Regions from separate parts of the Cryobacterium sp. AP27 genome, predicted to be linked through region 1. Evidence: predicted binding sites of a transcription regulator. Region 1 holds the regulator's gene; the other holds the start of a gene.

What was found. The regulator LexA, encoded in region 1, represses DNA repair genes until DNA is damaged. The targets are predictions, from matches to a motif close to TCGAACANNTGTTCGA.
Region 2: AC1MB9_RS02160 (HNH endonuclease signature motif containing protein) is a predicted target of LexA. The motif match lies at 1,192-1,207, and genes of this name have one in related genera.

The regions. Positions count from the first base shown of each region.
Region 1 is NZ_CM155285.1:909,710-914,278, reverse strand. It holds gene AC1MB9_RS04220 (histidinol-phosphate transaminase) at 1-936, opposite strand, end outside; gene AC1MB9_RS04215 (LysM peptidoglycan-binding domain-containing protein) at 1,009-1,455, opposite strand; gene lexA (transcriptional repressor LexA) at 1,711-2,445, shown strand; gene metE (5-methyltetrahydropteroyltriglutamate--homocysteine S-methyltransferase) at 2,518-4,569, opposite strand, start outside.
Region 2 is NZ_CM155285.1:453,764-458,332, reverse strand. It holds gene AC1MB9_RS02170 (NRAMP family divalent metal transporter) at 1-174, shown strand, start outside; gene AC1MB9_RS02165 (putative hydro-lyase) at 180-983, shown strand; gene AC1MB9_RS02160 (HNH endonuclease signature motif containing protein) at 1,227-2,645, shown strand; gene AC1MB9_RS02155 (hypothetical protein) at 2,659-3,156, opposite strand; gene arsA (arsenical pump-driving ATPase) at 3,184-4,569, opposite strand, start outside.

The DNA.
Region 1 (4,569 bases):
ATCCGCTACGCCGCCGAAGAGCACGAAGTTGCTGCCGCTCTCGTACGGGGAGTAGCCCAGGCGGGCGAGTTCGACGACCAGTCGGTCGCGCTGACCGCGGATGTCGTCGACCATGGCCAGCATGTCGTCCGTGTGGGCCAGGGCCGCGTTGGCCGCCGCCTGCGTGAAGGCCGACAGGTGGTACGGCAAGCGAACGAGGCGCAGGGCGTCGGTCACGGCCGGGTCGGCGGCCAGGTACCCCACCCGTGCGCCGGCGAACGCGAAGGCCTTGCTCATCGTGCGTGAGACCAGCAATCGTTCGCGTCCCGGAAGCAGGCTGAGGGCGCTCGGCGTGCCGTCGGGTTCGAATTCGGCGTACGCCTCGTCGACGACGACGATTCCGCGGCTGGCGTCATAGACGGCGCTGATCGTGTCCAGGGACAGGGTCGTGCCGGTCGGGTTGTTGGGGGAACACAGAAAGACGAGGTCGGGGTTCGTGCGCGTCACCCAGTCCGCTGCGGTCTCCGGCGACAGGGTGAAATCGACATCGCGCCCGCCCGCGATCCACTCGGTACCGGTGCCCGAGGCGAGTATGGAGTACATCGAGTAGGTGGGGGCGAAGCCGAGCACGGACCGGCCGGGACCGCCGAAGGCCTGCAACACCTGCTGCAACACCTCATTGGAGCCGTTGGCGGCCCAGATATTCTCCGGGGTCAGTCCGTGGCCGAGGTACCCGGCGAGTCGTTCCCTCAACTCGGTGAACTCCCGGTCGGGGTAGCGGTTCACGGTGAGAACCGCCTGCGCCAGGGCCCGCACGATGTCCAGAGCCACCGGCTCCGGTATCGGATGCGTGTTCTCGTTCACGTTGAGGGCTACCGGAACATGCAGTTGCGGAGCTCCATAGGGGATTTGACCGCGGAGGTCGGCGCGCAGGGGAAGGTCATTGAGACTGGTCACCCGCCAATGCTACGGCGACGAGGGCCCTCTGCCCCAACCGGCGGCGCCCGTCCGCTGCGGGAGGGGAAAGGATCAGTACCCGGCGGGCAGGGCCAGACGTTGACCGGGCTGCAGGATTTTGCCCTGCAGGTGGTTCAGATCGACGATGTCGACGATGACGTCTCGCGGGTCCGCGGTGGGCGCAATCTGCTGGGCGAGGTTCCACAAGGTCTGGCCGGGCGCCACCGTGACGTAGCGGAACGACACGAGTTCCGTCTGCAGAACGGAGCCGGACGCGGCACCGGACGCGGTTGCCGCGTCGATTCCGCCGCCGAGGGCCAGCATGACCGCCGCGATGACCACCGGGGTGGCCACGACGGTGGTGAGCACGAGACGTCCCCGCCGGGTGAGTCGAAATCGCGTTGTGGCCGTCGGGGCCGCACGATCGGGTGCCGTGCTCGTGTGCGCGGCGGAGCTGATGTCTACGGTGCTCATGCCTGCTGTGCTCATATCGAGTGTGCTCATGCGTACTGTGCTCATGTCGAACCTCCGGGTGATCTCATTCGGCGAGTTGCGCATCCGACTCTCGGCCGGGAGAGCCGGATGCGAAACTATGTTCCGAATATAACTTCGAATATTCGAACAATCAACCCTTTCGCTCTCAATTTTCTCAAAGTGATCGCGACACCCTCGAATAGATGTTTGTCTTACCGGCGGAAACTGGATAAAGTTTCGATAGGAAGTTGTTCAATCCGAACTCAACCAGATACCACCGACATTCCCGTCGCAGGGCTTATGTCCACCGGCGGGACCGACTCGAGGAGCGAAAGCGTGACGAAAGACACCAGCGGTTCCCGCGACAAGGGCGGCACCCGACGCCGCAAGAGCCTGAGTGAACGCCAGCTCGCCATCCTTGACGTGATCCAGCGCTCGGTCAGCCAGCGCGGGTATCCGCCGAGCATGCGGGAGATCGGCGACGCGGTGGGCCTGGCATCCCTCTCCAGCGTCACTCATCAGCTCAACCAGCTGGAGCTGAGCGGCTACCTGCGCCGTGACCCCAACCGCCCCCGAGCGCTTGAGGTACTGATCGAGGTTCCCCGGTCACCGGAAGACCCGATCGTGCGGGAGAGCGCTGCACTCCCTGCACAGATCGGCGACGCGGCCATGGTTCCGCTCGTCGGGCGCATCGCCGCCGGCGTTCCCATCATGGCCGAGCAGCAGATCGACGAGATTTTCCCGCTTCCCCGGCAGCTCGTAGGCAAGGGCGAGCTGTTCATGCTCAAGGTCATCGGTGAATCGATGATCGACGCGGCCATCTGCGACGGGGACTGGGTCGTCATCCGGCAGCAGAAGACGGCCGAGAACGGCGAGATCGTCGCCGCCATGCTCGACAATGAGGCCACCGTGAAGGTCTTCCGGCAGCGGGACGGCCATACCTGGCTCCTCCCCCGCAACTCCAACTTCGAGCCCATCGTGGGCGACTTCGCCGAAATCCTCGGCAAGGTCGTCGCCGTTCTGCGCTCCGTCTAGTCACGACAAGAACGGCGCCGCGCCGGGACGTGCACCGTATGTGCACTTCCCGGCGCGACGCCGTGTTGTGGGTTAAGCCGGTACGGCCGCGCCGATTCTCGCGCGCACGATCCGGGTCGCTTCGAGCATATTGTTCAGCGACTCGACCGTTTCGGCGTAGCCGCGGGTCTTGAGACCGCAGTCGGGGTTCACCCAGACCTGGCGAACGGGGATGGATCCGACCGCCGTTTCGAGCAGCTCCGTCAGTTCGGTGACGCTCGGAACCCGCGGGGAGTGGATGTCCCACACGCCCGGTCCGATGCCGTGGTCGAAGCCGCCGGCCTTGATGTCGTGAACCACCTCCATCCGGGACCGCGCCGCCTCGATGCTCGTCACGTCGGCGTCGAGGTTCGCAATCGCGTCGATGACGACGCCGAACTCCGAGTAGCAGAGGTGCGTGTGGATCTGCGTGGCGTCCGCGACACCGGCCGTGGCCAGGCGGAATGACCCGACCGACCAGTCGAGGTAGTCCGGCTGCTGCTCCGTCTTGAGCGGCAGGAGTTCGCGCAGCGCCGGCTCATCCACCTGCACGATACCGATTCCGGCGGCCTCCAGGTCCCCGATCTCATCGCGGAGCGCGAGCGCCACCTGGCGGGCGGTCTCGCCCAGGGGCTGGTCGTCGCGCACGAACGACCAGGCGAGGATCGTCACCGGGCCGGTGAGCATGCCCTTGACCGGCTTCGTCGTGAGGCTCTGCGTGTACAGGGACCAGTCCACGGTGATCGGCTTGGGCCGGGACACGTCGCCCCAGAGGATGGACGGGCGCGTGCAGCGGCTCCCATAGGACTGCACCCAACCGTTCTCGGTGACGGCGAAACCGTCAAGGTTCTCGGCGAAGTACTGCACCATGTCGTTGCGCTCGGGTTCGCCGTGCACGAGGACGTCGAGTCCGATCTCCTCCTGCAGTTGCACGACCCGGGCGATTTCGGCCTTCATGAGCGCGCGGTATTCGCTCTCGGCCAGCGTTCCCTTGAGCAGCTGGGCGCGCGCGCGGCGGATCTCGCCGGTCTGCGGGAAGGACCCGATCGTGGTTGTCGGCAGCAGGGGCAGCCCGAGGGCCTTCTCCTGGGCGGTGAGTCGGTCGGCGTACTCGCCACGGGAGAAGTCGGCGGCGCTGAGGGTAGCCGTGCGCGCGCGCACCGCGCCGTCACGCACTCCGGGGCTGGCCTGGCGGGATTCCAGTGCGGCGGCGGCCGCGGCCAGCTCCGGAGCGATCGCGGCGGACCCCTCGGCCAGCCCGCGAGCCAGTACGGCCACCTGGGCGACCTTCTGATCGGCGAAGGCCAACCAGCTGGTGAGGTCCGCACCGAGAGAGGACTCGTCCGTGACGTCATGCGGCACGTGCAGCAACGAGGTCGACGTCGAGATGCTCACCGACGGGGACAGCGTGCGCAGGGCCACGGCACGGTCCAGAGCATCCTGCAGGTCACCCCGCCAGATGTTGTGCCCGTCGACGACACCGGCCACGAGTGCCTTCGTGGCCAGTCCCGGTGTCGGTGCCGGAAGGGTCCCGCGCACCAGGTCGAGGCCGATGGCTTCCACCGGGGAGTCGGCGAGCACCGGGAGTGCGTCGTCGAGGCTGCCGTAGGGAGCGGCGACGAAGATGGCGGGACGACGGTCCAACTGTCCGAGAGTCGCGTAGGTCGCGGCCAGCGCGGCGAGGGTCTCCACTCGGGGCACGTCGATGCTTTCGCTCACGAGGCCGGGCTCGTCCAGCTGTACCCAGTCGGCTCCGGCCGCCGCGAGGCGGGCGAGCAGTTCGGCATAGACGGGAAGTAGGTCATCGAGGCGCGACAGCGGCTGGAATCCCGCCGGTGCTTCGTCGCTCGGCTTGCTCAGCAGCAGGAACGTGAGGGGGCCGACAATGACGGGCCGGGTCGTGAAGCCCGCCGCGCGGGCCTCCTCGAATTCGCGCACAATGCGGTCGCTCGCGAGCGAGAAGACCGTTTCCGGCCCGATCTCGGGCACGAGGTAGTGGTAATTGGAGTCAAACCATTTGGTCATCTCCAGGGGCAGCTTGTCTCCCTCGCCGCGAGCCAGGGTGAAGTAGCCGGCGAGGTTGATTCGGCCGTCCCCGCCCACGAG
Region 2 (4,569 bases), 460 kb from region 1:
CTCATCCTGCCGGTGGGCTTCGCCGTGATCATCTGGGTGGCATGGCGTCGCCGCGACCTGCTTGGCGGCTACGTGTACCCCAAATGGCTGCTCATCATCGGTGTGCTCGCCTGGCTGCTCACGCTGTTTCTCGGATACCAGTCCCTCGGCGGCCTCGTCAAGCTCTGGGTGTAAAGCACGTGTTCATTCCCGTCGTGCCCGCCGACCCGGCGACGGTCACCCCGGCCGCGGCGCGCGCGCTGTTCCGAAACGGCCTGGTCACTCCGACGGCAGGTTGGTCGCGTGGGTTCACCCAGGCGAACCTCCTCATCGTTCCGCGCTCCCAGGCGTTCGACGTGCTGTTGTTCGCCACCCGTAATCCGCAGGCCTGCCCGATCCTGGGCGTGCTGGATGCGGGCGAAACCAGCGGTCCGCTGTTGGAGGGAGGGGACATCCGTTCCGACGTCGGCCGTTACACGGTCTATGAGAACGGCGTGCTGGTTGCCGAGCCCACCGATCTGGGCGAGTGGTGGCGGCCCGACCTGGTGACCTTCATCGTGGGATGCAGCTTCACCTTTGAGGCGGCGTTGCAGGCGGCCGGAATCGCGATCGCGCACATCGATCAGGGCGTGAATGTGCCCATGTATCGCACGAACGTGCGGTGCGCGCCGGCGGGCGCGTTGTCCGGCCCGCTCGTGGTGTCGATGCGGCCGATTCCGGCGCACCGGGTAGCGGATGCCGTGCGCATCACGTCGCAGTACCCGGCGGTGCACGGCGCCCCCGTGCATGTCGGCGACCCCGCGGCCCTCGGCATCGACCTCGGCCGGCCGGGCTTCGGCGACGCGGTCGTCGTCAGGTCCGGCGAGGTTCCGGTGTTCTGGGCCTGCGGGGTCACGCCGCAGGCTGCTGTGATGGAGTCACGGCCGACACTGGCCATCGGCCATGCGCCCGGCCACATGCTCATCACCGACGCCCGGGACTCCGACTACCTTGTCACTCCCTAACCCCACCGACCTCCCGCGGCCCCTCTGATCTCGACAGGCTCGATCCAAGCGCTGGTCGAGCCTGTCGAGACCGCGCGACCCAACCTCCCCCCACCCCGCTGGTCGAGGAGCGCCGTCTACGGCGCATCTCGAGACCGCGCGAGCCAATCTCACAACCCAAGGACAGAATTTACATACTAATTAAGTTCTCCACAGCCGTGAGTGTTTCTCGAATGTTTCTTTGATTCGTGGGATAATCAGGGTATGGAGAACAACGAAGAAGTTCCTCCTCCGGAGGATGCCGCGGGAGCGACCACCCCGCCCGAACCCGTCACCCTGACCCTCGCCCAACTGGACGAGGAACGCGCCGCTGCCGACGACACCCGCACTCGTCTGCTCGACGTTGTCAAAGACTTCGACCGGGCGATCTGTGCCGCGCAGGCCGGCCGTGCGGCGGCCGTCGACGACGTGCGGCGCTGGACGGACTCCACCGCCGAAACGGGGCTGCCCGTCCACGCCCGCGGGCCGCGCACGTATGTGGAGTGGTCGCCGCGCGAGGCCGCGCACGAGGGCCTCGTCGCCGAACTGGCCTGCCTGTTGACGCTGCCGGAGAACACCGCTCGTAACCTCATCTGCCACAGCGAACTACTCCAGCACCGCCTCCCCGCCACCCGCGATGCCCTGCACCGCGGGGACATCAGCTACCGCCACGCCGAGATCATGATCGAGAACGCACTCGCCCTCCCGGACGAGGCGTGGACCGTCTTCGAACAAAAGGCGCTCACGGACAGTGAGACGCTGACCGTGCCTCAGTTCAGGAAGAAGGCCGTGAAGGTTCGTGAGATCTCCCACCCAGAATCCATCGCCGTGCGGCACAAGCGGGCCCTCGCCGATCGCTGCTTCTTCGTCAGCCCGGGGCGGGACGGAATGGGGTATCTGGAGATGACGCTGAGCAACGAAGACGCCAGCGCCATCAGCGACCGCGTCGAAGTGATGGCGAAAGACCTGAACACCATGGACGAGTCCCGCACCCTCACCCAACTGCGCACCGACGCCGTGGTGGACCTGCTCCTACACGGCGTCACGGAGACCGGGCTCGGCGCCGGAATTCGGGCGAACGTCTACGTCACCGTTCCCGTCCTCACCCTGATGGGCCAGAGCGAGGAGCCCGGCACGCTGGAAGGATTCGGGCCGATCGACCCGGAAATCGCCCGCCGGCTCGCCGGAACGGCCACCTCATTCACCCGCATCCTCGTGCACCCGGAGACCGGAGCGGTGCTGTCCGTCGGCCGCACCCGGTACGCGGTCCCGAAGGACCTGAAAACGTGGCTGCAACTGCGAGACGGAACCTGCCGGTTCCCCGGCTGCAACCGTCGCGCCCCGGGCTGCGACATCGACCACACCCTGGCGTGGGAACACGGAGGTGAAACCGTCTTCTCGAACCTCGCCCACCTCTGCCGCCGCAACCACCGCGTCAAGCACGAAACCGGATGGTCCGTCAAACAGAACACAAACGGCACCCTCGAGTGGACCAGCCCGGCGGGCAAGCACTACGCCACCCACCCCGCCACCCGCATCCGCCCACCGGCCGCACCCGTCGACACCGTGCCGGCGATCCCGCGACGGCTTCACGTCGACCCATGGACCACACCGATCACCCACCCCGGCGACTGCCCCATCTAAGCCATCGCGGCGGCTAAAAGGTCGTCCAGCGGCCTTCTCGCACCGGCGGGAGTGGTTTCACACGGCCCGCTCGTCGCGTCCTCTCGGCGTACGCGATCAAAGCGGCGGCCGCGATCGCGGACAGAATCGCCAGCACAAGGGTGAGCACTGTGATGACGGGATAGAACCCAATACTGGAAGCGGGACTCGGGCCGAGGACCCCTGCAGCGATACCGAGCATGATGATTCCCGCCGCCGCGCCGCCGGCCGCCGCCGCTGCTCGCGCGCCCGGTTCCTTCTCCAGTCGACGATCACGGAGCGCGACGGCGAGCCATCCGCCGGCACACGCTACCGCAGCGACGAGGACTCCGATGGCACCGTACGTCAGCGACTCCCGCACTGCCGCCGAACGGGTGAGGTATCCCGCACCGCCCAAGCGGTCGGGGGCCACCACGAGCACGAACAGCAAAAAGCCAAGGCCGAAGCCGATCCCCAGCCCGGCGACGGAGACACGCCAATACCGCTTCACCATGGGCCCAGCCTAGCGACCGCGTGGGCTTCAGGCGGGCTGCGTCGCCGGGGCGGTGAGCGCAGCGAGTTTGTCCACGCCGATGGGCTCGCTCGCGAGCAGCGGAACGATCGCGACCCGTTGTGCGAGGGTGCGCACCGTGTCGATCTGTTCGACCTCGTTTGCGGCTCTCGCCTGCAGGAAGGGCGTTTCCGGATGCGCCGCGGCGATGGAGTTGTTCACGACCCATCCCCACGGGTGGATACCGGCGCGCTCGAGGTCGCCTTGCAGCCCCTCGGCCTCAAGCACCGGCGTGGTCTCGGCCAGGGTGACGAGGATCACCCGCGTCAGGGCCGGATCCTGCAGCCGCATCAACGGGGTGACGAACGACATACTGTCGCCCATCTGACGGGAGATTTCGCGGTGATACGAACCCGTCGCGTCCAGAAGCAACAGCGTGTGGCCCGTGGGGGCGGTGTCCACGACCACGAACTCGTGCCGCGAATCATGCACCGCCTTGGAGAACTGCCGGAACACCGCCACCTCGTCGCTGCACGGCGACAGCAGGTCTTCGGCCAAGGCGGCTCGCCCGTCGGCGTCGAGGTTCTTTCCCTTTGTCGCCATGACATGATCCCGATATTCGCGGATCGCCTGCTCCGGGTCGATGCGGGAGACGCGGAGTCCCGGAATGCTCCCGTGCAGGGTTTCCGTGAGGTGTGCGGCCGGGTCGGTGGTTGTCAGGTGCACGGCGTGCCCGCGCTGCGCGAGGGCGACCGCAATCGCCGCGGCGACGGTGGTCTTGCCCACGCCGCCCTTTCCCATGCACAGCACGAGGCCATAGCCGGCCGGCTCCAGCTCGTCCACGAAACGACCCAGCGGCGCATCCGGCACGTCGACGAACGGAGGTATGACCGGTTCGGACGGCAACGGCGGGGTGGGCTCAAACAGGCTGCGAAGGGCATCGACGCCCATTATGTTTCCGGCCTTCAGCTCGAGAACGTCGCGCGGAAGCCCGGCGATCGCGGCCGGCATACCAGCCATGGCCTCGGATTCCCGCGCTCGTACCGCGGCGGCGATCGGTTCAGTGCCCGCCCGGGAAGGAAGCACACCGTTGACGACGACATAGCCGCCGTTGATGCCGATCTGCTGCAGCTCGAAGAAGGTGCGGTCGATTTCCGCCAGGGACGATGGCTGGGCGCGCGCCACCAGGATCAGGCGCGTGCGGGCCGGGTCCGCAAGGGCAGCCACCGCGGCGGCGTAGACCGTCTTGTGCTTCTCCAGCCCGGAGAGCGGGCCGAGGCACGACGGATCGCCCTTGCCTGCGTCGAGGAATTCGGTCCAGGACCCCGGGAGCTGCAACAGGCGGATGGTGTGGCCGGTGGGAGCGGTGTCGAAGACGATGTGGTCGTACGACTGCAGCAGGCTGTCGTCGGTCAG